4 regions of the Paenibacillus sp. JMULE4 genome follow, and region 2 is predicted to be linked to each of the others. Evidence: riboswitches for the same ligand, from Rfam matches in the RefSeq annotation. Region 2 holds a riboswitch; each other region holds the start of a gene.
What was found. Region 2 has a riboswitch for cyclic di-GMP ahead of EXW96_RS28435 (aspartyl-phosphate phosphatase Spo0E family protein). Riboswitches for the same ligand answer to the same signal wherever they lie in the genome.

Region 1 (8,035 bases), on a different contig from region 2:
AAAATAATCGTTCATTTACTCGAGGTAGGGTACCAGTACTCATAATATTAATCCTCCACATAGAACTGACAATGGCTGTCGTGCCAAAATACCGCCCGTTACCAGTCATATAAAGCAAGCTCGATCCGTAAAGAATTAACTGGAGAACAGTATAAAATAATTCCGACCTGTTTTGATAAAACAAATCGTCATGCATATAATTACATATGTTCATGAAGACCCACCTTTCGCTACTCCCGAAAGTTACCTATTTGACAAAAGGGGACTTTATTCCTTCTTTTTCGCAATAAACGCGCTTTCCACAGCCAAAGTTTATTGAAGCCAACACTTGATAACCGCCCGTGAACCAATTTTGTCCAGCAAGAAGATATATGCTTTATGGGGCACGCTAACGCGAATAAGGCTCAGAACTTGAGCCTTATCTTTTCGGAGGATCAATTTGCGTTCGTAGAATGCGATCTGCCAAACAGGACTTGTTTATCCAAATCGAACAATTCCTCTTAGGGCAGATGATGTTTAATCGTTTCAGGTTATTCCGGCGTAAATCCAATATCCTGTTCTTTACCTAAGATCGCTAACATGAAAGGTCGGAACTCTACGGATAGCATTTCATTGCTGTTCTCCGAAGCTGCGCATGAGAAGGTCGGAACTCTACGGATAGCCATTTCATTTATTATGTCTTTCTGTTCACTTGTAAAGCGGTATATGTCGGCCTGTTGCTCCGCAGTCCTGCTGGCAATCGTAATATGCAAAATGTACTCGTAGTTGGTAATCGTTTCTTCGCTGGTGCTCCCGTCTTCATGTTCTACCGTCATTGTTTCCTTATGTTCTATCGTTTCAACGTGAGTTTCTATTGGATTCATATCCCAAAAAACGGATTGGATTATACCGATTCTTGTTGCATCGAGCGTAGCCACATCCATTCCATTTTCAGCATCCATGACGGTCTTCACGGCGAAGACGGCTATAATATCCATCCAATTATCCATTCGAGTATTGTCCGCGCTGCCAGGATAATGAATTTCCACCCGGTCTACAGGGTCGGCTGATTGCTGTACTTCTTCCAGTCTGGCGGCAAATTCATCGTCCATTTGTTCAACAATTTGGGAAAGCGGCTTTACATCGGCGTCCGTATTTTCGCCGGATACAAAGATGCCAAAGGGAGAGGAAATGACTGCGGCTACCGCCATTACAATGCACAACAAGATGATAACGGAACTACTGATCCCCAAAAGCGCCGTCAATCCCTTGACGAGCAGGGCGGTTGCTTTTGCAACCATTCTAATGATCCGAAGATTAAATCTCGCGGCGGCTTGTGCCCTTTGAACAGATCGGCGGGCAGTCATCACCATTTGTACTGTCCGCCGTGCCGTTTTGAACGCATTCATTTTCCCTTCGGCTTGCGAATCCGGATGATTATTAGTCTGACCCAGTCGTTGCCCGGTTTTAATAAATAGGGGTAATACCTTGAATTTTCGTTCTTTACGTTTGATCGTTGAACCTGCTTGTTTTGATATAGCGGAGGGGATACGGGATAACGCTTGTCTGAAATGTCGTGGCTTCAATCTTTCCGGCGTTAGCGTTTTAGGGTGATTGCTTCGTACATTTGCTGAATGAGATGCCGCGGCGGTGATGATTATTTCATTTTTTACGACGGACTTTGGATGTCTAACGTCCATTCTTAGCATCTGGTCAGGAAAGCTGTTTTTTTGAGAACGATGCAAAAGCCGGGCATTGACCCGGCTTCGTACAAAGCGTTGTTTTCCCGGTAGTTGATCAGAAGGCAAAAGGTATTTTCCATCGAACGGCTCACGGGGTTGCATCCTACGGGTAAATCGCAGTGTACTCATGTTAGAAGCATCGGCATTCGGGGAAAGTCGGGAATCGTTAACGGGATTTTTTCTCGCCTTCATAACCCCGTCTGTCGTTTTCTTATACTTTTTTACGGGTAACCCACTCGATTGTGGATTAGCAGCATCTTCAACTGGAGTTGCCCTCTTTTTTGAATCAACCGAATCAGTCTGCTGTTGGTCTTCATGCGAATGCCCATTTGAGCCATTGTTTTAATTGACGATGCGGTGCGGTGTTGCGCAAATTCAACAGGAGATGGGGAAGTCGACTCATCGTTGTCTGTATGATTCTTGACTCGGACACCCGTTTTCCTTACTCGTTCCATTAAATTTTTGAACCTATCCAGCCGTTTTATGTTTTTTACAACAACCCTCGTTTTAATTTCTTTCATCTTCTTATGCACCCCCGACAATCGGTATCTGTTCAGCGGGTTTGTTCAGATAGCCGTTTGAAAATCTTTTCCTGACTTCGGAAATATTCCGGATAACGAAGATGAATTGCCTCGAAAAAGAAAGGGGCGTAGCTGCAATCGAATAATTCGTTGGGAGTGGAGAAGCGTTCCCCACCTGGTTCGGTCCACCCGTTCCATAGATTAAAGGCGAGCCGACATATTCGAATGGAACTGCCGGTTTGCCATGGGGCCGAAAGGCCCTTGGGATTAATGCCGCCGTTAGAAAAATCAAACAAATCACGTACATGACTCCTAGTTTCCCGGGAAATGCCCAATGTGTAAAAAAGCGCACGATGATAGCCGTCGTTGCATTTCCTTTCAGCCAGCATTTGATGATAGAACCTCTCGTGTTCTTCATCCCGAAATCGAATAGGATGCATCGATACTTGCCCCTCTCACCGAGAATGATGAGCGGCTGGATGCAACCAGCCGCTGTCTGAAAAGATCCTCTATATAACATTTCATTCTGACGGGAAAACCGGACCCAATGACGAAAAATCACATGTTTTTGAGTAGACGCTCCATTATCTTTAAGCCTTGTTTAATAGATTTACGAACGGCCCGTTCATCGACATGCTCAGCTCTGGCAATAGCGACTTTGCTCATGCCTAGAAAAAAGTGTGCATAAATTCGTCTGGCCGATTTCTCCGGCAACTGGCACAACGCTTCGTAAAGCTGTTGCCGGGAGAGCTTGCGTTCATAGTACTCCTCCGGCGAAATCGAAAGAAAAAGAACGTCCTTCTCAATTCCATCGTTTCGATCCAGCGAGTAATACGCCCGGTGACGATACGTGCGCAGTTTGTATGCGCTTTCAATTAATTCAAACCGATGCAGCTCCTGAGCCACCTCGTCATCCACTTCAACCCATACATCCGTTTTCCAAAAAGGATATATGTCTTTCAAATTGATCTTTTTCATACTCGTCCCTCCGTTTTGGTTTGTTTGATCAATCAAAACAGAGGGGGGAGAGCGACAGCCGACGCTTCCTGACAAGCGGGAAGGACAACAAAAAAGACCTTGCCGCAGAGCGTGCCAACGCTTGATTGCGACCAGGTCTGATCGTAAGACTTGATAAACTTGATTCCACGCATGCCGATGAATCATTCGCCGCTTGTTATTATGTGTCGTCGGGATACATCAACATCAACTCCCTTTCTCACCTGGCAACACCGTGCGAGAAATTGTGCGGGCCTTTGATGGTTGGCGTTGCCCTATGTTTAGTTCAACTCCTTTACATTCGGAATATAGTCGACGACTGCTGTATCAGTAACAAAATAAAAAAAGCGCCGTATTTCTTCCCACTGGGATAGCAGGGAAAGAAACGGCGCTTGATGAAAGGGACAACCAGTCTTCATGATGCTTGTGGTTGCACAACCTGTCCACACTAACATCATAACACGGATCATGTGCATAACGCGTGCAGACTTTGTGCAAAAAGAGAGCAAATCCAGTGCTGCGTTCGGTGCATGTTCGATGCAGTTCCGGCGCTTCCTTTCGAGCAGTTACTTACTTTTGTCTCCACTTCAACAAATGCTCGATGTGTTGAATCAGAAAATCTAAATCTTCTTCGGAACAATGCTGTAGCATTTGGCCAATCTGGGACAACGGCTCTGGAAGTTCGCGATTCTCAAAAACAAATAACTGAGACAAATCCATGCGCAAACCAACAGCCAGTTTATAAATATTATCCAATGAAACGTTCTTTAGCCCGCGTTCAATTTGTCCGATATAATTAGGATGGAGGTCTGCCCGCTCTGCAAGCTGCTCTTGCGTCCATCCGTATTGTTCCCGCAATGTGCGAATGCGCTGACCTAACGAATCCCGAATTGAGTTCACATTTCCACCACCTTATTCTTTCAGCTTATAAGGCAGAGTAAGTCAAATGAACATTCGATAGATTCGCTATTCTCAGTATCCAATGTATGTGTTATAATCTCCTCAATACTCATTGAATCAATTGGCGAGACATTAATCGTATTTACTGGGATTGGACGTAACGAATAAAAACGTATTAAAATGAAAAATGGACGCAAAAAAAGAAGATGCGCATATGCATCTTCTGAAACCGGTCAATCATTTTGGGACGAATCCAAATCCAACAAAACCGCCCGATCTTTGATTTTCATATAGATTTTGTGCAATGTTCGCTTTCGAAGGTAGAAGTACGCGCGGCGGGAAAGTGCTAGGCGGCTCATGGCGTCTGAAAGCGCCAGTTGATCCATATATCGTAACCGAATGAACAAGCTTTCTTCCGGGGTGAGAGCCGAGAAAGCATAGTCGATCAAACCGATTCTGGATAGCAGCAACGGGATTTCATGTTCGGTGATTTCGATACGTCGTATAACCGTCCGTAAAACCGTTTCCTGTTTTCTGCCGCTGCTGTGAGCCGCAACCATTTGTAGCGTACGCGTTAATTCAGGGATGTAGGACAGTTCTGACTGCATGTACTTCAGTCTCGCCTTCCAGTCCTTGTAAGACTTCAGCCATAATTCTACTTTCTCATAGGGGACGGGGTGCTGGGTCAGCGTCATCACAACTCCCTCCTTGCTGTGCATGCTGCCTGAAATTGTTCCGCCAGCCTGCCTGTTAATCGTCATGATTATAGGTTGTTCACGCTCCGTTTTCATTATCATCGTCCCTTCTCTAGTAAAGTGGAGGAAGCAGTAAGGATGCCATTTTTCGCAACTTAAGTCAATTTTTGATTCTCACCTCCTACAAACTTGGTAATAAAATTCCTCTGTAGATACCTGCATTTGTCCACATTTTACCAATAATACATTCGAAAGAGGAGGGTGATTTTTCCCTCATACCAACAGATCATTGGTTGTCAAACCATCGCGAAACGGCTCGAATCGGAAACGAATCGCTAACAGGTGATGCGATCTAGTTGATCGTACAAGCCCCTACGTTTCGCTTTTTCCGCTGCTTCGCGAATGGAAGATACGTCGAATTTGCGAATGATATTGCGAACATGCGTCTTCATTGTGTTAGACGTGATTCCGAGCAATTCTCTAACTACCGGTTGTGTATAGCCCCAACCGATCAACTGCAAGATTTCTTTTTCAGTAGGAGTCAGCATTCGATGCAATTCCCTTCGCTTAACAAGTCCAATTTCATTACGGATGATGGATGCAACATCGGCGTGAAGGGAGGATTGCCCTTGATACGCTTCCCTGACGGCACTTGCGACATCCACATAATTGATCTTGGTAATATAATTGATCGCTCCGGCCAGCATTGCATCCACAATGATCTCGGGCTGGTAGAGTGAAGTCAAGATAATGATTGGCAGTGATTTGATCTTCAACACTTCGGCAATTGTATCCAATCCATCCTGTTGCGACGAATGTAACACCGGGTCATGAATCATTACGTCTAAATCCAATTGCATACTGGCTCGAATAGCCGATTCTTTGTTTGTTGCAATATGAGATATACTCATATCCGGCTCAGCATCGATCAACGCCGTCAACCGTTGTTGCCATACGGGGTCGCTGTCCACCAGCAATACTTGTATCCTGCTTTCTTGCCAGCGCATGACTTCTTCAACTTTTGCAGCATAGCGTACACGCTCCTCCATATATCATCACCTCGTATTCATTCTAGAATCACGACAAAAAGACACGTACCCTCAAACGGCCGTGTCTAGTTTTTCGTAGATGTGAGATTTGTGAGGGTAACCCGGCGATCATTGCAATAGTGCAGAAGACCCGTGGCTTTGCGTCCCAGCCTTTCGATCTGGTTTGCCATTTTTCCTATTATTTCTTCCAAATCATAGCCTTATAATACCATAATTTTTATTTTTCTGGCACCGCCCTAAGTCCCACGTGTTTAAATGTGTTGATATTTGTCGATTCTATATCATTTCATATCGAATGATACAGGATAAACTATAGAAGCGTCACAAATTGTAAGTTCGCGAAAAATTTCTTGATCACACAATAGGTCTAATCAACTACTCGTGGCTCTCACTCTGCATTATTTTTCCGTTGGCACCTCCCATGATTTACATTAGAGTCCAATATGTCAAGGTATCGCTTATGCCCAGCACTATAAATAACACACCCGCAAGTTTTTGTATCCACAACCCCCACCTTTTGGCACGCTTAACAATGACTCGATCTAACCCGAAACCTACAGCAAACCCGGCAATTAGTAAAAACGGCATTGCGGTACCGATTGCAAAAACAGATGGCAACACTACGCCATATGTTGATTGCAATGCCAAAGGCATAAGCGAACCGAAGAACAAAACAAACATTGTTGGACAAAATCCTAGCGAAAATGCAATCCCCATTAGAAAGGCTCCGCTCCTTCCTCCGGTTCGATCGGCCAATTTTTCAAAAAATCCTGCCACTCGAGCCCCAAGTTGAAAAGGAAGCCGAATCCAGCCAAGCAAAAACAATCCGATTAAAATCAATAACGGCCCAAGCAGCTTTCTTGCAAAAGAATATAAAGGGATCATGTCAGTGGATATCTTTTGACCGAAAAACCAAAACAAAGCACCGAAAATACTGAATACAATCATCTTCCCTAATAAATACATGAACGTTTCGGGCCACGACAACCTTGCTTGCGCTTGACGCTGCCCAAAGTAAGTAATAGCCGCAACGTTCGCTGACATTTGACAAGGAGCAACCGAACCAACAAAACCGAGAAACAGCGCCGCAAGAAAGGCGATATCAGTGTTCGCCGCGTTAACGAATGGTTCGCTAAGGAAGGCGCTAATTTTACTAAAAAAGGAGTACATTAACTATTCACCCCCCAAAATCCGTTAAATAGATTTGGCAGTTATGCTTTCATCACACATCGAACCTTGACAAGCATCTATTATAAACTACATAACGTAGTGTTTCGCGGATACATAAAAGCAGTCTATTTTATTTCCAGAATAACTGCCGCTTTATCGTTCACCGCAGTCTCACATTTCCAATTTATTTTATTCTTGCTTCAATTACTAGGAACAGTTCCCTACACATCGACGTCGTTTGCACCACTCTGAAACCTGCTTGTTCAACGGTTTCAAGTGTATTGCGGTTTAAATGACAACCAACACATAATCGTTTCCAAACGGGCGTTAACCAGTCTTGTATTTTACCAAGGACCAGATGATTTAACCTTACGTGTTCAAAAATTAAAATCGTTCCTTCAGGCTTGCATACTCTATGGATTTCGGCCAGAGCTTTCGCCGGGTCAGGTATCGTACATAATACTAGTGTTCCAACGATTGAATCGAACGAATTGGTTGGATACGGTAGTTTTTGGGCATCTCCCGGTACCACTTCGATCGGAACTGTAGCTTCACGTGCTTTAATTAGTTGCTCCTGAAAAAGTCGATTTTCAAAAATAGTTTCGGGTTGCTGGCTGGGTTGTGAGGGGGAACTTTCCCTAATGATCGGTTTCCATGTTAGTTTTGGAGCATTTTTGCCGCTCTTTGCAGGTTGTGGGTCAGAATCCCGAAGCCGACCCAGCATTTTGAGCCGACAAAGCCCCGATACCTGCTGCGGTTCAAACCGTACTTCCGCTTGAGAAGACTAATCTTCGCTTCTCCAGCTGCACGGTAACGCTGCAAGTCTTTGAACCATAATTCGTTTTCGTACTCGGATCGGGCAATGCCTTTTTTGCCCTTTCGCGGCAAGCTAGCTCGCTTCACACCAAGTTCGGTAATGGCCGTTTCGTTCTTCTTGCTTGAGAAACCGCGGTCGGTCGCTACAGCTTGCGGCGCTTTGCCGA
Region 2 (8,035 bases):
GTAATTTCGTAAAGATACCGGCGAATCAGTTCTTTTTCCATCACGGTAAACGGCACAGATGAGCAAAGATCAAAATGAATGGTTCCCGTGATCATATCGTAGCTGTTAAAGGTCATCCTTCCGTTGGAAAACAGCTCATTCATCACCTCGACGATGCGGTTTTGATTTAAGCTTCTGCTCATTGCCGCTTGAACCACAGCCTCCGGAAGCTCACCAACTTGCGGGACCCGGTCAGCTTCAATCTTGTCATAGGATTTGACTTGATAACAAACGTGCTGAGGCAAATAACCGGAAGCGAATTTCTTCAACTTGGTTATTTCCTTATCGGGTAATTGCAAATTATCGTTCCATGCATAGATCGTGGCTTTATTGTTGCCGTCGGTATGAATTCTTACATATCTCAAATGAGGATACTGTTTTTTAATCATATGCTCCGATAATAAGCGAGTTCCCACTGTAATCACCTCGTTCCCGTAATGCTGAAGAAGTTTTCACACTATGATTGTTAACGCTTACAATCCCGTCCTTAGCTTTCCGCTGCTATGTGCCCCTCCTCCCGTAGAGACATCGATATTTCATTGTATTTAATTGACATTCGATTCAGAATCATTCCTTGAATTTAAATCTACGATCGTTGGATGTAAAGTGCAGCCGGGGAAAAAAGAAACGGTGCATGCGAAAATTCGGATCATTTTGATTCGACGCAAACAGGGTACCCGTTACAACCATGAACGGATACCCTTGCGATTCAATGATCAAGTATGGCAACGGCTCTCACCGGAGACCCGTCCCCGTGCCTAATTTTAAGAGGGAAGCCATAAAACATGAAGCTTCTTCCGTAAGGCAGCAATTCCAGATTTACCAGGTTCGTATAGGTGAGGATTCCGATCGCCAACAGGTTTCTCTCCACAGCTTCTGTAAGGTTTCCTCCTACAAAAGGCGGATTGGCTTGTTTAATTCGTTCAAACTGTTCCATTCCGCATTCTTCTATAAAAAACAAGCCTTGACGAACCGGCCACTCCGAATGTAATTTTACAAGCTGCGCCGTTCCGAAAAATCGTTCGACAGGAATCTCATCGATGGATTTCCCCCCTGATGCATATGTGAGAAAGCATCGACATGCGTTCCGGTATGTGTGCCCAACGTCAATTGACGCAGCTCCCATGTATGCTCTTCGCGGGTATGAACCACTTCAACCTTCACTTCGGGATCACCCGGGTAAACGGTCATTCCATCCATTATCGTCTCCGATAAATCAATAACCCTCATGTCTTCCTCCCCAAGAATTCTCGTTGACTCTTTGATGTTAATCCAACTTCACCGCATCTACAACTTTAATCAGACGCGCTTTGTTTTCTTGAGCCTTACCGGTCTGATAGATTTCATAATCATCGATGATCAGCGTGATCTGATAACGTTTACCGTTTAATTTTAATGATTCAAGCTGCCGGGCAGGGTTATCGGTCAACGAAAAACCGTTGCGCTGCTTCCCGACGTCGGTTACCGGAATTTTGGCGGCGCAATGGCTGCTCGGGGTAAAATGATTAAGCAGTCCCCACCCTTCACCGGATTCATTATCGTCGATAAAAACAATCTCTCCGCAAACCGTGGTCTTGCCTTTAAATTTGACTACAGCCCAATAATCCGACTCATTGATCGGTTGAACATCCAAATCTTGGATCGTCATTCCCGCTGCGGTTTGACCGACCCATGCCTGACGCGCATCAAAAATGTAATCTTCATGAGAATCGACCGGATTTCCCGGATTCATGATCAACAAGAACAAAAGCAGGATGTTGATCATATCCGCATTCCTCCCTTATCCATGATTGGCTAACGGCCTCAGCTTCTGCTTCAACTATCTGTATATATTCGGGTTCCTTGCGGAATATCCTCTTAGGCGTATAAACGAAATGGAGAATCGAGTAGGAGGGGGCGGCTAACCCCCGTCCTCTCACCTATGAAAACATGCAAGTCCCTTGTTCAAAAAATATGTATTGCTTGATTTGGATCGAAAAGGCGAGGAGGCGATTAAACACACCTCTGACTCTCCAGTGTTACGAAGTGGGAGATATCCGTCCCAAAAACCGAACGTACATTCTATATTGACATAGAGGGTCTTGCCCTCAGCTACGGTAGGCGCTCGCCAGCCCCCGTTCGGGACTCTCACCCTAAAGATGACGCCCATGCTGGGCATACCAAAAAAAGGCTCCCGGCATATCACCGGGACCCTTCAGCTTCTTCAAACGTATCAATATACAATTTTTACGGTCCGCGTTTCCGGCAGATACTCTACCTGCGCTCCCAAAACCTCGGACAGCAGGCGTACCGGAATCATGGTGAGTTCGTCTACCAGTCGGGCCGGCGATTCCGTAGTATGTTCAATACCGTTAATGGCATACACGTTACGACCCGTAAAGAAAGTGATTACGCGGCCGTTTTTTGTATAGACCGCCGCTTTGCGTTCGTCATCCCAAGTCACTTCGGCTCCCAGCGCCGCGGCCAAGTCCCTGACCCATAAATAGGACGTGCCTTCCTCAATAAACGGAGCCCTCTTCAACGGGAACGGCACGTTATCCACTGTATAGCTATCATCGTCCAGCTTGAAGGTGACCACGTGCTGAATTCTGTCTTTCTGCTCTGTCAGCTTCACATACGCGGCGATGTCTGTATGCAGCTTCTGCTTCCCGATGCCGCGAACCGGCTCCGTATGAAAATTCCAGGCTTTCTCGAGCGTTTGGGATACCCCGTTCACTGTTACGCCCAGCTTCACATATGCAGCATATGAAGTGTCTGGCTTTAGGGGCTCGGGTGGAATTAAGATGACGCTGTTGGTTAAATGATCGTCATTGCTCGGACTGTTTTGCAGCAGCTTCACCGGTTGACCCGATTCATCCTTCAAAGTCGCTTCAAGCAACTGGACTTCGCCAACGCCTTTTCCCGTTACGACTACCTTAAGCGGATACCCGACGGGATAATCTCTTGCCGCATGCATACGTATTGGATCCGGATTTTCGTAACCGTCAAAAATCAGCGGAACATAGGGATCCCCGGGGGCAGGAGAGACCGTCATCTCCGTTTCGGAGTTTTCCCCATAGCCAAACATGATGACGACATAATCCCCGACCATCTCTATACCTGCTTCCGTAACATGCGGCATTAAAAAGGGCTTGCGGTGATACGGCGCATCAAACAGCTGGTCGATGGAATCCACGAGATTTCCCGTTTTAAAAGAAACATTTTCTCCGACGCCGCGAAAATATCCGGCATAAACCGCACGCTCGGAAGGGGTGGCTCCTATATAACCGGGCAATCCCTTCTTTTGATCATGCAGCGAAACCGAAGGCGTCGTCTCCGCTGCACGGTTCGTGAACAAATATTGGGCATGGAGTTGGGCAGCTAACGTCAGATTCCCGTTGAGCTTGACCGGCTTTAATCCGTAAAGCATGCGATAATCGTTGATCGCTTTCAGACCCAGTTGACGGTTCTGTGAGTATGCGGCGGGAACTTCGCTTATAGGGTTGTCTGCTACCGTGAACGTCCAATTCAAATGGACCGTCTGATAACCGGTAAATTGCAGCTGCACTTCAACCGAATGCTCCCCTGGCGTTAATCCCGCAGTCGGTGTATATGTAAAACTCATCGTTTCTTTATCAAAAGTCCCCGAAACAAGCTTTTGATCCAGCTTCATATTAAACGAACCAACCTGCAGTCCGTTCCTTTCGCCAAGCTCAAAACCGATGGTTGGTTTGGATATGCCCACCGTTCCTTTCGGATACCCGAAATAGGAGAACGATTCCGCGTCCGCTCTCGGGGCCGGAATGGTCAGCATGGCGATCATCATCCAAAAGGCAAGCCATACCTTCCATGTCGTGGATGTAAGAACCTTCTTCACTTCTGATTTCCCTCCAATCTTGTATGCTTCGGCTCTTCCTGCCCTTCTTTAATTTTAATTCATTACCCTCCCCTCATTTTCCTTCCGTCCTATCAAAAAACAATAATTTGTAACATTTTCAGCCGTCAAAAGCCAAAATAAGCCACCGGCGGTGACCTACTCATCTCATCGTCATACGATTCCCGAATGATATATAGCTCTCGTATGATAGGCGATCGAATGTACGGAGTCTCTTTGAATATGTTCCAATATCATATCCTGGATGGTGAGAAACACCTGAACATAATGACCGTCAAATTGCGAATAACTCTGGTTCAGCAGTTCTTCGCGAGCGTGCTGTATGGACATCCCTTTTTTATAGGGGCGATCCGATATCATACAGTCGAAAGCATCCAATATCGAACAAATGCGGGCATATACAGGAATGTCGTTTCCCTTCAAGCCGCTGGGATAGCCTGTACCGTCCCAACGCTCATGATGATAATGAATGGTATCGATGACATCCTGATCGGTAATTCCTTCCATGATGGCCATCTGAACTCCGAAAAAAGCATGACACTTCATATATTTCCACTCTTCCTGTGTGAGCGAGGATTTCTTTTTCAAAATGGAGTCATGGATATGTACCTTGCCAATATCGTGTAAACAGCATCCTGCAATCAATTTTTGGGTTTGCAATTCATCAAAGTTCAGATAGGCCGCCATCAGCTTGGCCATTTTTCCAACCCTTATACTATGCTCATAGGTCACTATATCTTTGACCAGCAATTGTGTTAGTCCGTTTACCGCCTGTTCACCGTTCACTGACATCACCCTTTCCGTAAAATACCTCTCATTGTCCTTATTTCATTCATGTCAATCGCTTGATATACTCTTGGTATCTGATCACCGCACAATCCAATTCCTTGCTTAATGCTTTAACTTCCGGATCGGATAAACAAAGCTTGATGTTGAATATGCCATGCATTTTGAATCGAATTCTCTCAATTTCTTCCGATAAATGTTTCAATCGCTTTTCATTAAAAACACCGTACATGGCCTCTCACCATCCTCACAGGCTACAACATCCTCTTTTTAACGAAGCCATCTTTTTCGATTACAAAAAAAAATAAAACCCTCCGAATGAAGGGTTTTCTTCCTCATTCCGGCGGCTGGCTGGCATGGTGTGTTTCCACACGTTAGCCCCTTTAGCTTTGCGACACCACTTTTCAATGGCTGTGCCTTGATCGGACTATCATTGGTTGTACATTGTTTACAATTTGGTGCAAAAGAAATATGTATATCGTCAAAACTATCGACATGGATAGTGTTAATTTATGGTGTTTCGACATCTTTTCTTTTATTCTAACACATTTTCCACAATTTGACTATCATTTTTACGAGTCTTTAGTACTATATTTTAGAATATCATCTAGGTCTTTTTACATTAAAAAAACACCAGTACGAAACTAAATTCGCAGCTGGTGTGTTTTACATGCCGATTTCCAGTCCCCTGCCGGTTCGGAAGTTTTATATTTCGCGGCTTGTTGTCAACCCCCTAAAGCGTCCTTGAAGAGCCCCATTTCATTACCCGGGTGCAAACCCGTCCGATCAAATGCTGATCATGACTGATCACAAGCATTCCCATACCGCGCTTTTCGGCCGCCTCTAGCACCGCATGCCAGATTTGGGCCTGGGTTATGGCATCGAGCATCGTGGTAATCTCGTCGGCAATCAAAAAACGGGTGTTAGGACCAAGGGCCCTGGCGATACAGAATCGTTGGAGCTCGCCGCCGGACAACTCGCCGGGCCGCCGGTTTAGCCATTCCTCCTCAATGCCTAAAGAGGCAAGAAGCTGTTCATCGGGGTCCCAGCTCTCCTTCAGTACGGACCGCATGAGCCATCGCGGGTTGACCGCTTTTTCCGGATGCTGAAATATCAGCTGAACCGGAAGAAAGCCTTTGGAAGGCAGAGGAGCGCCATTCAACAGAACGCTTCCCTCCTTGGGCTTCTCATAGCCGGCCAGCATGCGGGCTAAAGTGGACTTGCCGCAGCCGCTTGGCCCGACCAGCCCTACCACTTCACCGGGCTTGATCATGATGTCTATCCCCCTGAATATCCAAGAGGCCCTTTCGTAATGAAAACCCAGATTTCGCCCTTCAAGAAGCATGGATGCACCTCACCGATCCGCCGCGCAGCCATCGCATCTCGGGCAGAGAGTTCATGCATTCGTTCGTAGCCATCGGACAGCGCGGAGCAAACCTGCAGCCTTCAGGGAGCGCATCCGGATGCGGCTGAAAGCCCGGGATCGGCTCAAAACCGTTTTGCGGGAGCGCTCTCCACAATGCCTTGCTGTAAGGGTGCCGAAGCTTTTCCCCGCTGCCGGCGAAATCGTCCGGACGGGCCGTCTCTACGGTCGTGCCGGCATAAATGATGGCTACTTTATGAGCGATCTGCAGGGCTGCTTCGATATCGTGAGTGATGAACAACACACCGCATCCCTGATCAGCCAGCTCTTTGAAGAAGCCGAGCGTCTCCTTGACAACGCCGGCGTCGAGACCGGGAGTCGGTTCATCGGCAATGACAAGCTTTGCACCGCTCATGCTTGCCGTGGAGACAAGAATCCGCCTGGCCATTCCGCCTGACAGTTGAAAAGGAAACATGCGTTCCACTTCAGCCCCCAGTCCATACCGTTCAAAAATCTCCCGCTGTTTCTTAACCGCTTCTTTAGCGTCTCCGCGGTTCGTCCGAACCTGCTCTCCTACGCGCATCAACGGATTCAGATAATTGACCGATTGCGGGACAAGAGCAATCTCGCGCCCCCTTAACGCAGCTTGTCTGGCTGTCGTAAGCTCTTCTCCATCATAACGAATGGAGCCGGAGGTCTCCGCACTGTCCGGGAGAATCCCCAGGATCGCATGGGCCAACAGGCTCTTGCCTGCACCGCTTGACCCGACTAACGCAACGATCTCTCCGGCATGGACGGTAACATTCAGCTCCTGTACCACGTTCAGCTTTTTTTGCTGAAAACCGCGGGTATACTGCAGGAAGGAGATGCTTAAATGATTCACTTCCAAAAGAACGGACATTTCCGGACAAAACCTCCCTTACGTATGACTCATGACCCCAAAAAACTACTCATTCGACCTGTGCGTTTCCAGGAGCAGCCGCAGATTTTCACCTGCCGTATCGAAGGCCCGTACAATGATCAGCAAACAAAGGCCCGGAAAAAACGCCAGCCACCATAAGCCGGTCGATAAATATCGCATAGACTCGGACAGGATGATACCGATGGCCGGCTGATGAGGAGACAATCCCATGCCCAAGAACGAAATCGCCGCCTCATGCAGGATCGCATGCGGAAAAATAAGCAGCAGGCCCACCAACAGCTGGGGGATCAAATGAGGCGTCATATGTCTAACGGCTACCCACCAGCGGGACTTCCCGAATCGCCGCGAAATCTGAACAAACTCGGACGAACGCAGCTGCAGCACTTCGGCACGGATAATGCGCGCCAGACTCGGCCAATGGGTCAGGGCAATCCCGATGACAACCCCTCTGACTCCGCCGCCCAGAACAAAGCTGATCAAAATAAGCGTGACCAGATGAGGCACACTCAAAAACAAATCGATCAACCAGCCGATGATGCGATCAACCGTTTTCCCCATCGTTGCGGCGAGCAGCCCCAGAACGGCGGCAATGCTTACACTCGCAACCGCAGCCATCATTCCGACTTGTATGCTCAGGGTCAATCCTTTTAAGGTGCGTGTAAACATATCCCTTCCCAGCCAGTCCGTGCCGAAAGGATGAGCAAGAGACGGAACCCGATTGCGCAGTTCCAGATGGGTCGATAAGCTTACGTCACCCAGCCAATGCCCTGTGAACCATGTTCCTGCTATGAGAACAGCCGCAGACACAGCCAGGAACAAAGCCCTCTGTCTTGGATTGCATTTGGATGCAGAACGGAGGATGCGTCGTTCGGGGGCGATATCCCTCTTCATACGGAACGCCCCTCCCTGATCCTGGGATCTATCGCGCGATAGATCAGATCTGCAACTGTATTTCCCGTAAAGACGAACACCGCGCTGAACAGGACGATGCCAAGCAGAAGCGGGACATCGCCCCGAAGGCCCGCTTCCACCGTGGCCTGACCCAAACCCG
Region 3 (8,035 bases), on a different contig from region 2:
GCATACCATAAGCATGATCGGCGATGCTTTGAAGCACATCAAATAAAGGCAAAGCATTTCGGTACGCCCTCTTAGAGGACATTGCATGAAACACGTCGGCCACAGCCACGATTTTGCTAACCTTTTCAATGCGGTTTCCCGGTAACCCCGCAGGGTAGCCGCTGCCATCCTCCCGTTCATGGTGCTGCAGCGCGGCCAAAGCAATCACCGGATCCAGCCCCGGTTCGCGAACGAGGAGATCATAACCGTACCGGGCGTGGCGCTTGACTTCACAGAACTCCTGTTCATCCAATTGGCCCGGCTTTTGAAGGATCGATTGCGGAACGAACAGCTTGCCCACATCGTGAAGAAGGCCGGCCAAGGTGATTCGAACCCGTTCATTTACGGACAGGCCGAGCCATTTGGCCAGCAATCCCGCCATCACGCCGACTCCGACACTGTGCTTGTACGTATCTTCATCCTGCTTCTCCAGCGTCAACAAAATGCGGTACGTATCCGAACGGCCCGAAATACGCATGATGGCCGGCAGAACCGTACGGCATACCTTGTCGACAGGAACCCTTCCGGCGGCGCGGATATCCGCAAACATCTCCTTCATCTCACGGATAGCAAGCCGTACAAGCTGCTCAGGCTCAAATTCCGGGAGAATCACATCCGTACTGTCAAGTTTAAGACCGTGCTCTTGAAGCGATTTAAGGCTTTCCGTTGTAAGAATGGAGGAAGCTGGCAGAATTAATAGTCCATTTCGATTATATATATTTTATTCAACCTCTTGCCCAGAAGATGCGATTTTTCTATCAACTGGCGTAAACCTTTATCGTCCGTCATCACGCCAATTTACCGTTGGTCTGTTGATTTTGAATGCCTCTGGCGGAATATACGCGGCTTTTTACCCATTCCATATCGATCGTCTGATTCTCGATGTGCTCCAGAATTTCGATGCAGTAATTTTCGATGCATACCCTGCCGGAGCTCATGCTCTTCAGAATAATTTTCGTCTTGGACCTTAAAACCGACGGAGCCCCCGTCTGACCGCCGACCATCATGGCGGAAATCATGCCGTCCGCCTCCAAACGGGAGCCTCGGCATACGGCATCTTTGTCATAAAATACAATATTGGCCGCTGAGTACAGGTCGCTTTGCAGCACCCCTTCTTTTCGGATCAAAATGTCGCCGTTGGATTTGAGCGTGGATAAATGGCACTGCCCGATATCGATCCGTACTTTGGCTTCTTGCATGCTGCCGACATGCTGGACCGTCTCCCTGAGAGAATTCAAAATGCCGAGAATCGTTCCGTGAGAAATCAATTGCGGCATCCGGGAGAGCTGAAGGAACCGTTCCAGCATGTCTTTAAGATTCAGCCAAGCCGTCTTGTCTCGGGACCGGATATTAATAATCACCGATAACGCTTCTTTGGCCAGTTTATAAATATCTTTAAACTTGTTTTCCACGAGCAGTAAAATAATTTGTCCGTAATGGGGCTTCTGCCCCTTCTTTTCCACCATCTCGAAAAGAAGCTTCGCTGCTTCAAGCAGCTGTTCGAATTGGGACATTAACAATTTGGAATTGTTGTAAAGCCGGTTATACAACACCCCGAAATAACCGGAGTACAGATTGCTTTTGATCGCATTGCCTTGAATGTAAATGCTGCCGGTTGCCGTGACGGTAGCGTTGTAGACACTGCCTGAGATATACACATTGCCAAGCGACTCGACGATCATGCTTTCCATCACGTTTCCATAAATGATAATGTCGCCGGAAAAAACAATATGTCCCGTTTCAATATTGACATCGCCGGGTACGATATAAGCCTTCGTAATATCAAAAAACTTCGTTTGGTTGCCGGTGATGCGCGGTCTTCCTTCTCTAAGAGCGATAACGAAGCCGTCCTCCCGGATTTGCACCCCGTCTTTGGCTACAATAACAATATCCTTCGGTTCTTTTGGCCGAATGAAATTGCCATATACGTCGTAGCCGACGGTCCCTTCTTCCGGCGGAATTTTTCGGGCGATCACATCTCCCGGAGTGACCGAAGGAATATTTAAATGATTTCTGTAATCGACCACGCCCCCGATTTCCACATACTGATTTTCCACCTGCTCTGTGAAAAAGAGCTGCAGCTCCGCATCCTTTCCGGGAACCGGAGGCTTTCCCCGCGCGATCAGAATCGGCTCGAATGTCGGATTAAGCACTTCCTCAAACACTGCCCCGATGTTCCGGTTTTTCGTGATCGACAAACGATCCAGCTCAAGAATAATATCGTTAAACTCCAGTTTGTTAAGAATAATCGATTGGTCTTCTTCCGCTCTGAGAACCAAATGGGCGGCAGGCTCGCACTCGCTGAGCTTCCATACATACCTGACGGGTGAATGCACAAGCAGGTAGGCTTGCATACGATCCTCGGATACCTGAATTTCAAACAATGGAGATTCCTCTACGGACCACTCCAGCTTGTCCTTGGATGTTACGGTTACCGTACCGGAGACCGCTTCTCCATTAACAGTCAGCTTGACCGGGGGTATAGCCTCAATGGTAAGGGGCGACATCTCGTCATCCGACGTATGTACAAAAATTTCATTTCCGCTTACACTAAACCAGCCTCGGTTCGTATTTTCTTTATGCCCGCCGAGAGCTTCCTCTTTGGAATAATCCGACAAACCGGCACCATTCGGCGCTGAATCCAACGCCAACGATTTTATCATTTTGACCAATTCCATTTCCGTAATAGAGTCGGACATCCGGACTACCTCCTTCCTCTGAATCAAGCGTTTTGCAGCTTAGAAAAAATGCACCTTCTCCAGCCGGGGAAAGGTGCATGAAAAATACGTTCCTTCCATTATCGGCGGCATGGCTGCCATAGCATAAAATACTTTAGGCCCATTGCTTTGCGTCCTTGCCTTTCGACAAGTTTGCCATTATCGTAATGAAATATTCCGTTTTATAATTAAATTATAATCAAGCAGATCGGCAAACGACAACACGATATAAGACAAAAGGACTAATCCATGCTTGTAGAAAGTATTTTATGTGTCATTTTTCGCTAATATTCGACAAAAAGGTTAAAACATTGCATTATTTACGCCCGTTTTTACATATTGTTACAGATCTAATCGCGCCAAAGCTCGGTAATCGGAACACCCAGTGCATCCGCAATACATTGTATGGTATATTTATGCGGGTTTGTAATTTTTCCGTTTCTCATTTTGGAGATCGTGCCCATGGACAGTCCGGTCAGCTCAGAAAGCCTGGTTGCCGTCATACGGCGTTCCGCCATCAGCATGCGCAGCGTAACAGCTATTCCCGACGGTTCCCGTGTTTGCCCGTTTGCCAGGCATTTGCCGACAAAGGCAATTCGGGTGACTTCCTGCCTGCCGTTTAACAGAGGTTGAAAGCGAAATTCCATATCTGCCTGTCGATGGTTATGTACCCACTCCAGCGTCATACTGAAGCCGGATGCGGACAATAAGGCCTGGCGGAGCGAGTGCCTTACCTGAAGCAAATGTTTGGATCCGACAAAAGAAAGAAACGGCTGCGCTAACAAATCTTTTCTCTGCAGATCCAGCAAGGGGCCGTGGAGCGAGCAATCGGTAAAGCGGAATTTCGTCGTCAGCGTTCCGCTTACCTCATACCCCGTACCCTGCCGTAAAATCCATTTTTTATCGCTGACGTCTCTGACAACCATAATATAGTAATAGACCCCATCCATAACCGTTTCGCGTAAAGATAGCTCCACATCCACTTGATGCCCGTGTTTTACGGTCCATCTCTCTTCCGAAAACAGAACCTCATCATACTCAAAAAACTCCGGACGCTTCAATACCCAATCCCTGTATTCAGCCGATAGAAAAGATAAGAAGGATGCCTGCCCCAGCTCTTCTTTTGTATAGCCGATGATCTGGAAAAAAGCCGGATTCGCCTCTTCGACCATGAATTGACGGCCATCCCATTTGCAAAGACAGATGCCAACCGCAGCCTTTTCAACCATCAAGCTTGCCCAACGATTCGGCATTGTGCTTTTCCAACCTTTCCTCTTTAAGAAAACAGTAATAAGCTATGATCCGTTGTATTCCCAAGCGGTCCCCATCTCCGCCCTCGGGCAGCTGCCTCGGTCTGCCTTCACTCAACCATGCCGTTACCGCGAGCACAAGCGCATCGACGATATCGTCCCGCGCCACCGCTTTGCGCGGATACCGCAGCATCAGCTCTTCGACAACCTCGTCGGCTTGTGCATACACGCCCCGCAGATGCGCCATACGCTCGTCAAAGCCCGCCTGGCTCTTCTTCCCGCTGCGCATCGGGCGGCCGAAAAGCTGTGCGAGGCAAAGCTCCGGATGCGACTCGCGAAACGTTAAGCGGGCCGCTTCATCCTGCCGGAGCAGCCGGTCCAGCGTGCGAATCTTCGGGACTAGCGCCCAGGTTTGACGCGATAATCCCCGACCGCTGAGCCTGCGCTGGAGCGCATTCGCCTGCGCATAATCCGTGGCACTCAGCACCTCGCGGACGGGCGCAGGGAATATGCTGGACGCCCGTCCGGGCTTCAGCAGCTGCCGCGCCAGCACATCGCAGCGTCGCGGCTCGCTGCCGTCGGCCAGACCGATCGGCATATCGATCAACAACAACACTGCCTGCCGATACGCCGCCCATAGGCTTTCCAGGTCCTCGAACACCCCCGCCGTCCAGCTTCCGTCAATCGTAAGCTCCACCGTTAGCCAGCCCGCCGGGCAGCCGTCAATGCCTGCAAAGGAGCCGCCCTTCATGAGTTTTCCGGCTCCGCTTTGCCGGCACCCGGATTCAACTGCAAAAACCGCTCAGCCATAAACCTTGTCCCGCACTCCCGATCCCATTCGTCCGCGGCTTGCTTGTTTTCGTCCCGATCCGCCAATAAACAGGTATGCGCTTGCATAGTTGAACACGCCCTTTATCCCTTGGTCATTGTCTTTATTATACATCCTTTTGCATGGAACAGACATGCTGAGACAAGGACAAATAGCGCCTCGGCATCCGTGCTGCTTTAAACGCAAAAAGCCGAGGATACATGGATTTCCATTCATCCTCGGCTTTTCATTCTTTCTTACTTCCCTAACTGGTGAATCGGATGGCCAAGCGCGCCTTCGGCAGCGTCCATGGTAATCTCGCCAAGCGTCGGGTGCGCATGGATCGTGAGCGCGATATCTTCAAGCGTGGCTCCCATCTCAATGGCCAGCGTCAACTCGGCGATCAGGTTGGACGCTTCTGCACCGACGACAAACCCGCCAAGCAACAGTCCGCTGTCTTTGTCGCCGATCAGCTTCACGAAGCCGTCGGTGGCGTTCATCGATTGCGCGCGTCCGTTAGCTCCATACGGGAACTTGCCTACGACGACATTGATGCCCTTCTCTTTTGCTTCCGTCTCGCTGAGACCGACGCCCGCGATTTCCGGATCGGAGAATACGACGGCCGGAATGACTTTATAGTCCACTGCGCTGGGCAGACCTGCGATCGATTCCGCCGCCACTTTTGCTTCATAGGAAGCTTTATGCGCAAGCGCAGGACCCGGTACGATGTCGCCGATAGCATAAATGTGCGGCACGTTGGTCTGGCATTTTTCGTTCACCTTGATCAGGCCGCGCTCGCCAACCTCCACTCCGGCGAGTTCCAGGGACAGGTCGCCGTCCGTATTGGGACGACGGCCTACCGTAACAAGCACGTAGTCGGCCGTGATTTTCTTTTCCTCGCCTTTTACGGTGTAGGTCACCGTTACATCCTTGTCGGTTTGCTCGGAGCTCTGCGCCAACGCTTCCGTCACGATGTCTACATTCAGCTTTTTCAGGTTGCGCGCCACAAGCTGGGTAAGATCCTTCTCAAAGCCGGGAAGAATCGAATCCGATCCCTCCAGCACCGTAACCTTCGTACCGAATTTGGCATAGGTTTGACCAAGCTCGATTCCGATGTAGCCGCCGCCGATCACGACCATGCTCTTTGGAATTTCCTTTAAGGACAGCGCCTCTGTCGAGGAGATGATCCTGCCGCCTAAAGGAAACGCCTTGAGCTCGATCGGACGGGACCCCGTCGCAATGATGCAGTGGTTGAAACGGTACCGGGCCGTTTCGTTATCGTTAAACACGCGCGCCTCATGCTCGTTGATGAACAGCGCCTCGCCATGGAATACCTGTACTTTATTACCCTTGAGCAGCATGCCGACGCCACCGGATTGCTTTTTGACGATGCCGTTTTTCCACTCCTGGACTTTGTTAAAATCGATCGAGACATTCTCCGCCGAGATACCGACCGAAGCGGCATGGTTGACCAGCTCATATTGATGTGCCGCGGATATCAAGGCTTTGGACGGGATGCAGCCGCGGTTCAGGCAGACGCCTCCAAGCTCGGCCTTATCCACCACCAGCACGCTTTTGCCGAGCTGGGCGGCACGGATCGCGGCGACATACCCGCCGGGACCGGCTCCGATGACAAGCACATCGATTTCAACTGATGCGTCTCCAACTACCATAATGGATTACACCTCCATGACAAGCAGTTCCGGATCGGCCAGCAGCTGCTTGATATAATTCAAAAAGTTTTGAGCAGTAGCACCGTCGATAATACGGTGATCGAAGCTTAAGGACAATGCCATGACAGGAGCGACAACGATCTCTCCGTTTCTCACTACAGGCTTTTCCGTAATCCGGCCCGTTCCAAGAATCGCCACCTCAGGGAAATTGATGACCGGAGTAAAGAACATGCCGCCGGCGGAGCCGATGTTCGTAATGGTGATCGTCGAGCCTCTCAGCTCGTTGGGTCCCAGTTTGCCCTCGCGGCCGCGCGCCGCCAAATCTTTAATCGCTTCGGCGATAGCCCACATGCTCTTGCGGTCGGCATCCGGAATAACCGGAACGATCAGACCGTTATCCGTATCGGTAGCAATCCCGATGTGGTAGTACTTTTTGTACACGATTTCCTGCTTTTCTTCGTCGATCATCGCGTTCATTACCGGGAATTGGCGAACCGCCGCAACCAGCGCCTTCACGATGAACGGCAGGTATGTCAGCTTGACGCCTTTCTTCTCGGCAATCGGCTTTGCTTTCGTACGAAGCGCGACGAGCTGCGTCACGTCGACTTCGTCCATCAGCGTCACATGCGGCGCCGTGTACACGCTCTTCACCATGGCATTGGCGATCGCCTTGCGGATGCCTTTGAGCGGTACGCGCTCTTCCTCGCGGTCTCCGCTTGCGGCTGTTAAAGCCGCAGGCGCAGCTTTCGATGCTGCAGGAGCCGCCGTTTCCGCCGCTTCCGGTGCTGCAGCTTTCCCGCCGCCGTTCACAAATCCGAGCACATCTTCTTTCGTCACGCGCCCGTTCTTCCCGGTTGCCGTCACTTCCGCGATGTTCACACCCTTCTCGCGAGCCAGCTTGCGGACGCTCGGCGTAGCCAATACCTCACGCTTCTGGCTTCCGGCCGCCGCTCCCTGCGCCGCTCCCTGCGCCGCGGACGAGCCGCCTGCCATCGGCGTATCCAGCTTCGCAGCGTTCACGTTCGCCGCAACAGCTCCGCCCACCGCGCATTCGGCGCCGGTTTCCGCCCCAGCCGCAGCAGGCGCTGCCGCTTCAGCGGCGCCAGGCGCTTCGCCGTGTCCGCCCGCACTTTGCGGAACTTCACCTTCCACTTCAAAAATGGCTATCAAATCGCCAACCGTACACACCGTGCCTTCGTCAACCTTCAGCTCGACGATTTTGCCTTCCACCGGGGAAGGAACCTCTACAGTCGATTTATCGTTTTGCACGTCCATCAGGATCGTTTCATCGTTTACCGTATCTCCTGGCTTTACATGCCACTTGACAATTTCGCCCTCATGAATGCCCTCGCCCAGCTCGGGAAAACGGTATTCAAACTTTGCCATCGGTCAGTCACCGTCCTTACGATTTATCAGAATTAGAAATCCAGAACCTTATTCAAACCGGCTACGATGCGCGCCGGATTCGGAAGCCATTGATCCTCAATCTGTGCGAAAGGATATACCGTATCCGGAGGAGCCACACGCAGCACGGGCGCTTCCAGATGC
Region 4 (8,035 bases), on a different contig from region 2:
TCGAAAGTCCTGGTATTGGAGCGGCTGGAACCAAATTCGTAAGGCGTTCCCAAATATTTTATACCGGCTTCAATCACGTTTTTGGCTGTGCCGGCAGCAGTTTGTGCGGTTTCACCGGAAGAGGCGCCTCCCACTGATATGTACCGGCTCTGTGTTGTGACATAACCGGTTTGCCCCTGGCCATCCTTGATTTTGTACCAATAGGGGTTCACCCGTTCCAAAATATTCACATGTTCACCTGCCTGCAAATAACGAATGCGCTCGCTGCTTAGGGAAGGCTTGTCCCGAAAATTGACACTTTTCACGATGACGGCATCACCCTTGGCCGCCGAAGCGGAGTCTTGTCCCAATGAAATCGTTCCGGCAATAAAAGTCGTTACAAACAGTGCCATAGCCAGTTTTTTCTTCATCAACTGCAATTCCTCCTTGTGGATTTGGATAATTCCCGCGGCGGAAAATATCGGCTCGCGGTCTAATCCAAGCCTATCACAGGAGATGCAGTGAACCTGGATGTACATTTTTCCAATCGCTTAATCATTTCTTTAAAAAGAAGCGTTATCCTCATCTGCAAGGAGGTGGGGGTTTGCGCAGCATTCAAATCGGTTCTTTTGTCTTGAACGGACAACTGATTTTGTATTTCAGTTTTGGGGCGGCGGGCTGGTTGATGTTACAATATCGGCTCCGAAACATGCCGGAGCGGGGGTTGATCTTGTCCTGCGTATCAAACGCATTCTGGCTGTGGCTGATCGTCTGGAAAGCGAGCTACCTGCTCTTTCATCCGGTTGAAGCCATCCAACAGCCTGTTTCTTTCATCTATTTCGATGGCGGGGAACGCGGGAAATGGATGGCAAGCCTGGTTGCCGCGGTCTATATTTGGCAGAAGGCTTTGAAGCAAAACATTCCTTTAAAAATGTGGGTCGACATTTTCATCACGTATGCATTCGCGGGTTGGTCGGCCTGCCAAGTGTTGTTATTCATGATCGGGGAGGAGCCGGCCTGGTTTCATGCGGCAAGCGCCGGATTAACAGCGGTTCTTTTCATGTCTTTCTTGTTTTCTTCAAGAGGATCCGATTCGCCAATAGGACTTGCATACGCCATTTGGTTCTCGATTGGACATGCGATGCTATGGTTTCTGGTCCCCGATCGTCCGATGTGGCTTTTGTCCTTCAGTAAACAGCAGTTGATTTTTCTGCTCGTTGCCACGGGTTTGACCGGATGGGCCTGGTTGGACGAGAAGGTGAAAAAAGGAGGTTCTCATGGATAATATTTCGGTTTTCGCAGCCTTTGCCGCGGGGATGCTATCCTTTTTATCCCCTTGCGTCTTTCCGCTCATTCCCGCTTACGTTTCCCATTTGACGGGCTCGTCCTTTCAAGATGGCAAACTGGTCGTGCATCGGGGGAAACTGATTGTTCAGTCTCTTAGTTTTATTGTGGGTTTTAGTCTCGTTTTCATCGCGATGGGGGCTTCGGCAAGCTTTATTGGCCGCTTCTTTGCCCAGGAACGCGATTTGATCCAAGAAATAAGCGGTCTGTTGATTATTGTGTTTGGTCTGCAAATGGCCGGATTATTAAATCTCCGGCTGTTGATGTCCGGTAAAACATGGGAAATCAAAACGAACAGGAGCCGCGGCGCAATCCGTTCGCTGCTTACCGGCGTGGCTTTTGGCGCCGGCTGGAGCCCCTGTGTAGGGTTGGCGTTGTCATCTATTTTGCTTCTGGCCGGGTCTGCCGAAACGCTGTGGAACGGGGTTGGGTTGTTGGCCGTGTATTCCCTCGGATTGGGTATTCCGTTTTTACTGATTTCATGGTTGCTGACGTATTCGCTGCAGTTCATGAAAAAAATGAACAGATGGATACCTCTCCTGTCCAAACTGAATGGCTGGCTGCTCATTGGGCTGGGGTTTCTGTTGTTTACCGGGCAATTGCAGAAGATCAGCGCCTGGCTATCCCAATATACGTTTTGGGAGATCAACTTTTAACGAGTGGAGATGAAACGGATGAAAAAAAGCATGATCGCTGTTCTGGTTTTGATAGGGCTCGTCGTTTATGGCGGATACGATTATTTTCACAAGTCTTCTTCAGAAACCGGAAAAATTGCGGAATCGGGGGAAGCAAACCTGGAGACGGGCATTCTGAAGGGGCAGCTTGCGCCGGAATTTTCGCTTACGGATTTGCAAGGGAATCCTGTTCACCTGTCTGATTTTAAGGGCAAGAAAGTGCTGGTCAATTTTTGGGCGACATGGTGTCCGCCGTGTCGGGTGGAAATGCCCCATATGCAAAAATTTTATGAGGATTACCAATCGAAAGACGTTGTGATTTTGGGTGTTAACCTGACACCTACCGAGGAAAATCCGGATAACGTACAAGCATTTGTGAAAGAGCAACAGCTCACGTTCCCCATCGTTCTGGACAAGGAAGGAGACGTCATGCAAACCTATCAGGTTGTCGCCTATCCCACGACATTCTTGCTGGACTCGGACGGAGTGATTCGGGAAAAGTTTCAGGGCGCGATTAATTACGACATTATGAAAGAAGCTGTTTCCAATATCAAATAAGACGGGAGAGGTTATGCCGCATGAGTCAATCGGTTAAAAAATTGATTTTGTTAACACTATCCGCTTGTCCGATGGGCCGCTCCATGAATACGGTCATCGGAGAATTGCTTGCCTGCAAAAAAGAGCTTGCATATGAAGTCGTCTATGTGGATGTTGACCATGAAACGACCAATCGATATCGCATTAAGATGAATCCCACCACGCTCTTTTTGGATGACAGCGGCGTTGAATTGTACCGTATTGAAGGTTTTAAAGAAACGGAAGAGGTATGGAACTTGATTAGACAGATAGAAGAAGGATCGCTGCGATCGGAAGCGCCGCGGGAAGAAAACCGGGAGACTACCGAAACTTACACGATCTATTTGTTCCAAAACGGCAACGCCGTTCCGGTGGAGACAACGGTGATCAACAAGACTTCCGTTAAAGCGCCAAGAATAACAACGATTCAACAATTGTTGCGCACCCGGCCTGAAGGATTTGACAATCCGTTTCCGGCAGACACTTCGCTTGAGCGGGTTTCCTTTCATCATGATTCTTGCGTCGTAACGCTCCGTTCGACAAATGAAGTGAGCATGGAAGAAACCGATCGGATGAAGACGTTGCTCAATCGTACCTTGGCGGCCTATGGAATTACCGATATCAAATTGGAATGGACGATTTCTCGTTAGCCAATCATGTAAGCAAAGAAGGTTTAAAAGCCTTTTATTATTCCAATGTCGGGTTACCATGGCAAATATCACTCAATTCTGCACTCATCGGTGGAGTTGAAATAGACGTGTCGCTAGATGTCACGATAATCTACCAAATATGATTTGAGAACAAAGACTATCTGGGCCTGAGGAAAAAAGTACTAAACTCTTTCAAGCGATTATTCGACAAATTCAAAAATTTCCCATTTTGGTTCTTGCCTGTTCCACAACCTGGTAATATAATAATAGGTAATAAGTCTGACTTGGATAATGGCAAACCTGTTCGAAAGGCAGGGACGCAAAGCCACGGGTCTTCTGCATAATATTATGCAATGATAGCCGGGTTACCCTACAGTCATCCAGAAGATACTACGTGTTTGGGGTAGTGTCTTTTTTGTTTTTTAGAAAAAATTGACGAAAGGAAGTGATCGTCTTCGATATGTCCTGGGATTAATGTGAGATCGAGGTCTTAGGAAATTCAAACTAACTGAGGGGAGATGTAATGAAGCACAGTAGAGATTTTTCGCAGTTTGACGGAATATTGGCCAATGGGGTGAATCATGCGGTTATTGATGTCGACAATACGATTACCAAAAGCAACATCGTACAGTTTTACTTGTTCATCAAGAGAGAACGCCTGAAGAACCGGCTGCTATGGTGGCTGTTTCTTGTTTACTGCTTGGCTGCGGCTCCATTCTATCTTGCAGTGGATCGTTTGTCGAGAGATTGGTTTAATCACGTATTTGTGCAAAGAAAGTTCGGGAAGTACGCCTATGAACAGCTAGAGAAATACGCTCAAAGGTATTTTGAAGAAATGCTCAAGAGGCAATTTATCGTTCCTGTGCACGATCTCATCTTTTATTTGAAGGAAAAAGGAGTTCAGGTCACGTTGTTGTCAACCAATTTCGATTTGATCGTAAAGCATTACGGAGCGTATTTTCAGGTTCCCTATGTATGTTTGCCCGTCGTTAAACAGGATTCGAGGATTCGAATCGACTTTTCTCAGCTGAAAGGATTTAAGCGCAATTACATCCAACGCTTGAATCCTGCAATGACGATGGCGATTGGAGATTCCAAGTACGATCTGCCGATGCTGGAGCATGTCCATTACCCGATCATCGTGGCAAACAAGAAAAAGAAATGGATGAAGTCGATACAGAGGGAGGCTGTCTTGATTCGAGCATAATTGAAGCCTCTGTCCACGACGGCGCTCCTCTTTAATCGGTAGTCAAAACGATTAAAGGAGTTGGACCGAATGGTCTTTGTACTCATTGCATTGTGGACGATTGCAGCCATTTTGCTGATTATCAATCCCAAAAATGAACCGACACGCTGGGCGGCATTTACCGCATTTACAGGCGGTGGCGGGGGATTGTCGCGCGCGGTAACCGAAACGATCTTGCCCTATCTGGAGCAGTATCAAATCTCTACGCCTTCCCTTGAAGCATTCTTATTAAAGATGCACATGTTCGGCTCGTTTATGAATCATAATGGACTTCCTTATTGTTTTTTGATGTTCGCCGTCAGCTACTCCGGGTTATTCCGCCGTAAAAAGAAAATGATCCTCGCAGGGGTGCTTCCCATCCCGATCATCGGGATGCTTTTCCTCACGTCGTTCACTCCCCCGATCCAGCATAACTTTCAAGCGCTGTTTTTTTGGTGCGTACCTTATCTGATCGTTGGTCTTATCCTGTTAACATACAGTTTTATGAAAGAGAAGAATCCGAAACGGAAAAGAAGCCGTTTATTTTCCAATATTGTTGCATTTCCCCCGATCCTGTTTCAAATCGTGGCGAACTATACATTAAAGGCGTTTTTCGATGTTCAGGAAGTATGGCGGTTTATGCCGTTTGTGATTACGATTCTGCTGGTAACATTTTTGCTCCTCGGCATCAAATATGGCGTACTCGGCGTCCGGATAAAGTTCGAAAAGGACCGGTTGGACGGTACGATGCGCGCCATCTCGTACGGGACAAGCATATTGAACCACACGATTAAAAATGAGGTCGGAAAAATCCGGATTGTCGCCGATCAGATTCGAAATCTGGCAGCTTCGTCTCATCAGGAGAAAATTGCGAGCGATGCAGCCGTTGTGCTTGATTCGACCAAGCATATGCTGGATATGGTGACGCGCATTCAAAACCGGACGCAAGATATCATGCTGAAAGAGGGGATTCATGAGGTAACGGACATCCTAAGCCGCGCGCTTTCGATGACGAAAGTGTTCTTGGAAAAGCGGAGCGTTCAGGTTCATACGGATGTTGATAATAAGGCGATTTATCTACTCTGCGATCCGGTTCATCTTCAGGAAACGTTCCACAATATCATCGTCAACGCGGCCGAAGCGATGGAGCCGGGAGGAATGTTGTTCATTTCGGTATGCGAAACGCGGAAGCATCTTACGATCGTCTTTAAGGATAACGGAAAGGGAATATCACAAGACGAGCTTACCTATTTGTTCGATCCATTTTATTCAACCAAACATCGCAAGCAAAACTTCGGTCTCGGATTGACGTACTGCTACAATGTTATTCAGCAGCATGACGGATCGATCGATATTCAAAGCGAATTGAATGTCGGGACGTCGGTCGTAATTCAAATTCCACACAAAAGGATTCGATCCCATTCGCTTCCGTTAACCGAGGTGAGGGACATTGGATCAAATCAAGGTTATGTTGGTTGAGGATGATGCCGTCTGGCGTGACCAACTCACAAGTTTCCTGAGCCGCGAGCATGATCTTGTCGTCGTCGGTTCGGCGGCGAACAGGGAGGATGCGGTTCATCTCGCCAGGCTTAGTGACGCGCATGTTGTGCTCATGGACCTTATTTTATCCGATAATGGGTATGACGGACTTGAAGCGGCCATGGATATTTTGGAAATAAAGCAAACCAAGATCATTATGCTGACCGGCATCGACGAGGAAGAGGCAATTATGGATACGTATGCGGCAGGGGCAGTCAATTATGTAACGAAGGCCCACTTCGAAGATATTCCCTGCGCTATTCGCGCTGCCTACAATAATTTGAATTACATTCATCCGGATTCGGCTGGTGTGCTGGTGAAGGAATTTCGGCGGATGAAAAGAGAGCAACGTAGTAAGCAGTTAACCTCAGCCGAGCAGGAAATATTAAGGTTCATTCATAAAGGGTACAAGCAATCAAATATTCAAAGCAAACTGCATGCAACTGAAAGCACCATAAAAAAGCATGTGAATCGTATTCTGAAGAAGCTGGGAACCCGCTCCAGCCGTGAAGCTGCCCGAAAAGCCAAGCGTCTTGGGATAATTGATTAGAATCTCAAAGCAAACAGTCCGGCTTTTAATGGAAGACCGGGCTGTTTTTCTGTCCTACAAACATTAAGCTTCTTCTTGAGTTAAAGACGAACAAATTCATTTGACTAGAATAATTTCATCTTGACATACCCTAAGGGGGTATAGTATATTTGTTGTGGGGTGATAAGTCGTGGCGAACCAAGAGGAATTGCTACCGGATGAAGCTGACCGTTCTTGTTGTTCTCCAGAAAGCGAAAGGAAAAGCCATCATTCGGACAAAATGAAGAACAACTTGATATCCCGTTTGAACCGTATCGAAGGCCAAATTCGCGGAGTTAAAGGGATGATTGAGAAGGATACTTATTGTGACGATGTACTGAACCAGATCGCGGCCATTCAGTCAGCCTTAAACAGCGTTGGCAAGCTTTTGCTTGAAGGACACATGAAAAGTTGTGTCGTGGAACGCATCCAGGCCGGAGAACATGAAGTCATTGACGAATTGTTGATTACGGTTAATAAATTAATGAAATAATGAAATCATAAATATCGGAGGGATTTGTATGAAACAAGCAACACTTAAAGTGAACGGTATGTCCTGCCAACACTGTGTCAATTCCATTGAGAAAGCCTTAAAAGAAATAGGTGCGTCGGCTCGTGTTGATCTGAAAGGCAACTCGGTTACTGTAGAATACGATGAAAATAAATTATCCTTGGATGCCGTGAAGGAAGCCATTGAAGAACAAGGCTACGAGGTTGCCTAACAGGCATGGGGGGTCACTAGCTGGTGGCCTTTCTTTTTATTATTATAAATACCCTATAGGGGTATGAAAGAGGCGGTTTACATGCAAAACACGGAATCCCCAAAAAAACAGCAAACGACCTTGCAAATATCGGGTATGACTTGTGCCGCATGCGCAAACCGGATTGAGAAAGGATTAAACAAACTGGAAGGTGTATCGGAAGCGACAGTTAACTTTGCTCTCGAGCAGGCGTCCGTTACTTACGATCCGGATAAAGTTAAACTTCCCCAAATCGAGCGGAAAATTCAAGAGATCGGATACGATACCGTCAAAGAAGCCGTTGATTTTGAAATCAGCGGCATGACCTGTGCCGCCTGTGCCGCCCGGATTGAGAAGGGGCTCAGCAAACTGCCCGGAGTGTACAAAGCAACCGTCAATCTGGCACTGGAGACGGCACGAGTAGAATATTCACCTGCTGAGGTGTCCGCTTCGGATATGGTGAGGAAAGTGGAGCAGCTCGGCTACAAAGCAGCGATAAAACAGGAAAAACAAGAGTCTGCAGACCACAGAAAAAAAGAAATCAAGAGACAACAAAAGAAGCTTCTCATTTCCTCCCTTTTGTCACTGCCGCTGTTATGGGCAATGGTCGGTCATTTTTCGTTTACCGCCTGGATCTGGGTGCCCGAATTGTTCATGAATCCGTGGTTTCAATTGCTTCTGGCAACGCCCGTTCAATTTATCGTCGGCCGGCATTTTTATATCGGAGCGTATAAAGCGCT

Region 1: linked by a shared signal. The riboswitch ahead of EXW96_RS16210 (response regulator) and the one ahead of EXW96_RS28435 (aspartyl-phosphate phosphatase Spo0E family protein) in region 2 are both predicted to bind cyclic di-GMP.
Region 3: linked by a shared signal. The riboswitch ahead of EXW96_RS06700 (flagellar assembly protein A) and the one ahead of EXW96_RS28435 (aspartyl-phosphate phosphatase Spo0E family protein) in region 2 are both predicted to bind cyclic di-GMP.
Region 4: linked by a shared signal. The riboswitch ahead of EXW96_RS25430 (haloacid dehalogenase-like hydrolase) and the one ahead of EXW96_RS28435 (aspartyl-phosphate phosphatase Spo0E family protein) in region 2 are both predicted to bind cyclic di-GMP.

The regions. Positions count from the first base shown of each region.
Region 1 covers NZ_SGWF01000015.1:14,628-22,662, forward strand. The annotation lists gene EXW96_RS16180 (hypothetical protein) at 1-43, opposite strand, end outside; gene EXW96_RS16185 (hypothetical protein) at 531-1,913, opposite strand; gene EXW96_RS16190 (hypothetical protein) at 1,943-2,242, opposite strand; gene EXW96_RS27595 (DUF6075 family protein) at 2,275-2,682, opposite strand; gene EXW96_RS16195 (RNA polymerase sigma factor) at 2,801-3,220, opposite strand; gene EXW96_RS16200 (helix-turn-helix domain-containing protein) at 3,809-4,138, opposite strand; gene EXW96_RS16205 (hypothetical protein) at 4,372-4,929, opposite strand; gene EXW96_RS16210 (response regulator) at 5,169-5,882, opposite strand; cyclic di-GMP riboswitch class I at 5,975-6,060, opposite strand; gene EXW96_RS16215 (urease accessory protein UreH domain-containing protein) at 6,309-7,052, opposite strand; gene EXW96_RS16220 (class I SAM-dependent methyltransferase) at 7,237-7,776, opposite strand; gene EXW96_RS16225 (ISNCY family transposase) at 7,710-8,035, opposite strand, start outside.
Region 2 covers NZ_SGWF01000010.1:54,359-62,393, reverse strand. The annotation lists gene EXW96_RS02545 (hypothetical protein) at 1-455, opposite strand, end outside; gene EXW96_RS27170 (cyclase family protein) at 749-976, opposite strand; gene EXW96_RS27165 (cyclase family protein) at 1,033-1,269, opposite strand; gene EXW96_RS02535 (hypothetical protein) at 1,307-1,804, opposite strand; gene EXW96_RS02530 (stalk domain-containing protein) at 2,252-3,895, opposite strand; gene EXW96_RS02525 (HD-GYP domain-containing protein) at 4,067-4,699, opposite strand; gene EXW96_RS28435 (aspartyl-phosphate phosphatase Spo0E family protein) at 4,746-4,931, opposite strand; cyclic di-GMP riboswitch class I at 5,039-5,127, opposite strand; gene EXW96_RS02515 (ABC transporter ATP-binding protein) at 5,433-6,044, opposite strand; gene EXW96_RS02510 (ABC transporter ATP-binding protein) at 6,034-6,963, opposite strand; gene EXW96_RS02505 (ABC transporter permease) at 7,009-7,875, opposite strand; gene EXW96_RS02500 (ABC transporter permease) at 7,872-8,035, opposite strand, start outside.
Region 3 covers NZ_SGWF01000011.1:298,328-306,362, reverse strand. The annotation lists gene EXW96_RS06705 (HD-GYP domain-containing protein) at 1-652, opposite strand, end outside; gene EXW96_RS06700 (flagellar assembly protein A) at 828-2,738, opposite strand; cyclic di-GMP riboswitch class I at 2,839-2,924, opposite strand; gene EXW96_RS06695 (helix-turn-helix domain-containing protein) at 3,107-4,009, opposite strand; gene EXW96_RS06690 (DUF429 domain-containing protein) at 3,978-4,757, opposite strand; gene EXW96_RS06685 (hypothetical protein) at 4,754-4,903, opposite strand; gene lpdA (dihydrolipoyl dehydrogenase) at 5,072-6,487, opposite strand; gene EXW96_RS06675 (dihydrolipoamide acetyltransferase family protein) at 6,494-7,873, opposite strand; gene EXW96_RS06670 (alpha-ketoacid dehydrogenase subunit beta) at 7,906-8,035, opposite strand, start outside.
Region 4 covers NZ_SGWF01000022.1:37,353-45,387, forward strand. The annotation lists gene EXW96_RS25405 (C40 family peptidase) at 1-410, opposite strand, end outside; gene EXW96_RS25410 (hypothetical protein) at 584-1,264, shown strand; gene EXW96_RS25415 (cytochrome c biogenesis CcdA family protein) at 1,257-1,979, shown strand; gene EXW96_RS25420 (TlpA disulfide reductase family protein) at 1,998-2,555, shown strand; gene EXW96_RS25425 (thioredoxin family protein) at 2,576-3,223, shown strand; cyclic di-GMP riboswitch class I at 3,507-3,596, shown strand; gene EXW96_RS25430 (haloacid dehalogenase-like hydrolase) at 3,747-4,430, shown strand; gene EXW96_RS25435 (sensor histidine kinase) at 4,500-5,927, shown strand; gene EXW96_RS25440 (response regulator) at 5,899-6,537, shown strand; gene EXW96_RS25445 (metal-sensitive transcriptional regulator) at 6,707-7,048, shown strand; gene EXW96_RS25450 (copper ion binding protein) at 7,077-7,277, shown strand; gene EXW96_RS25455 (heavy metal translocating P-type ATPase) at 7,359-8,035, shown strand, end outside.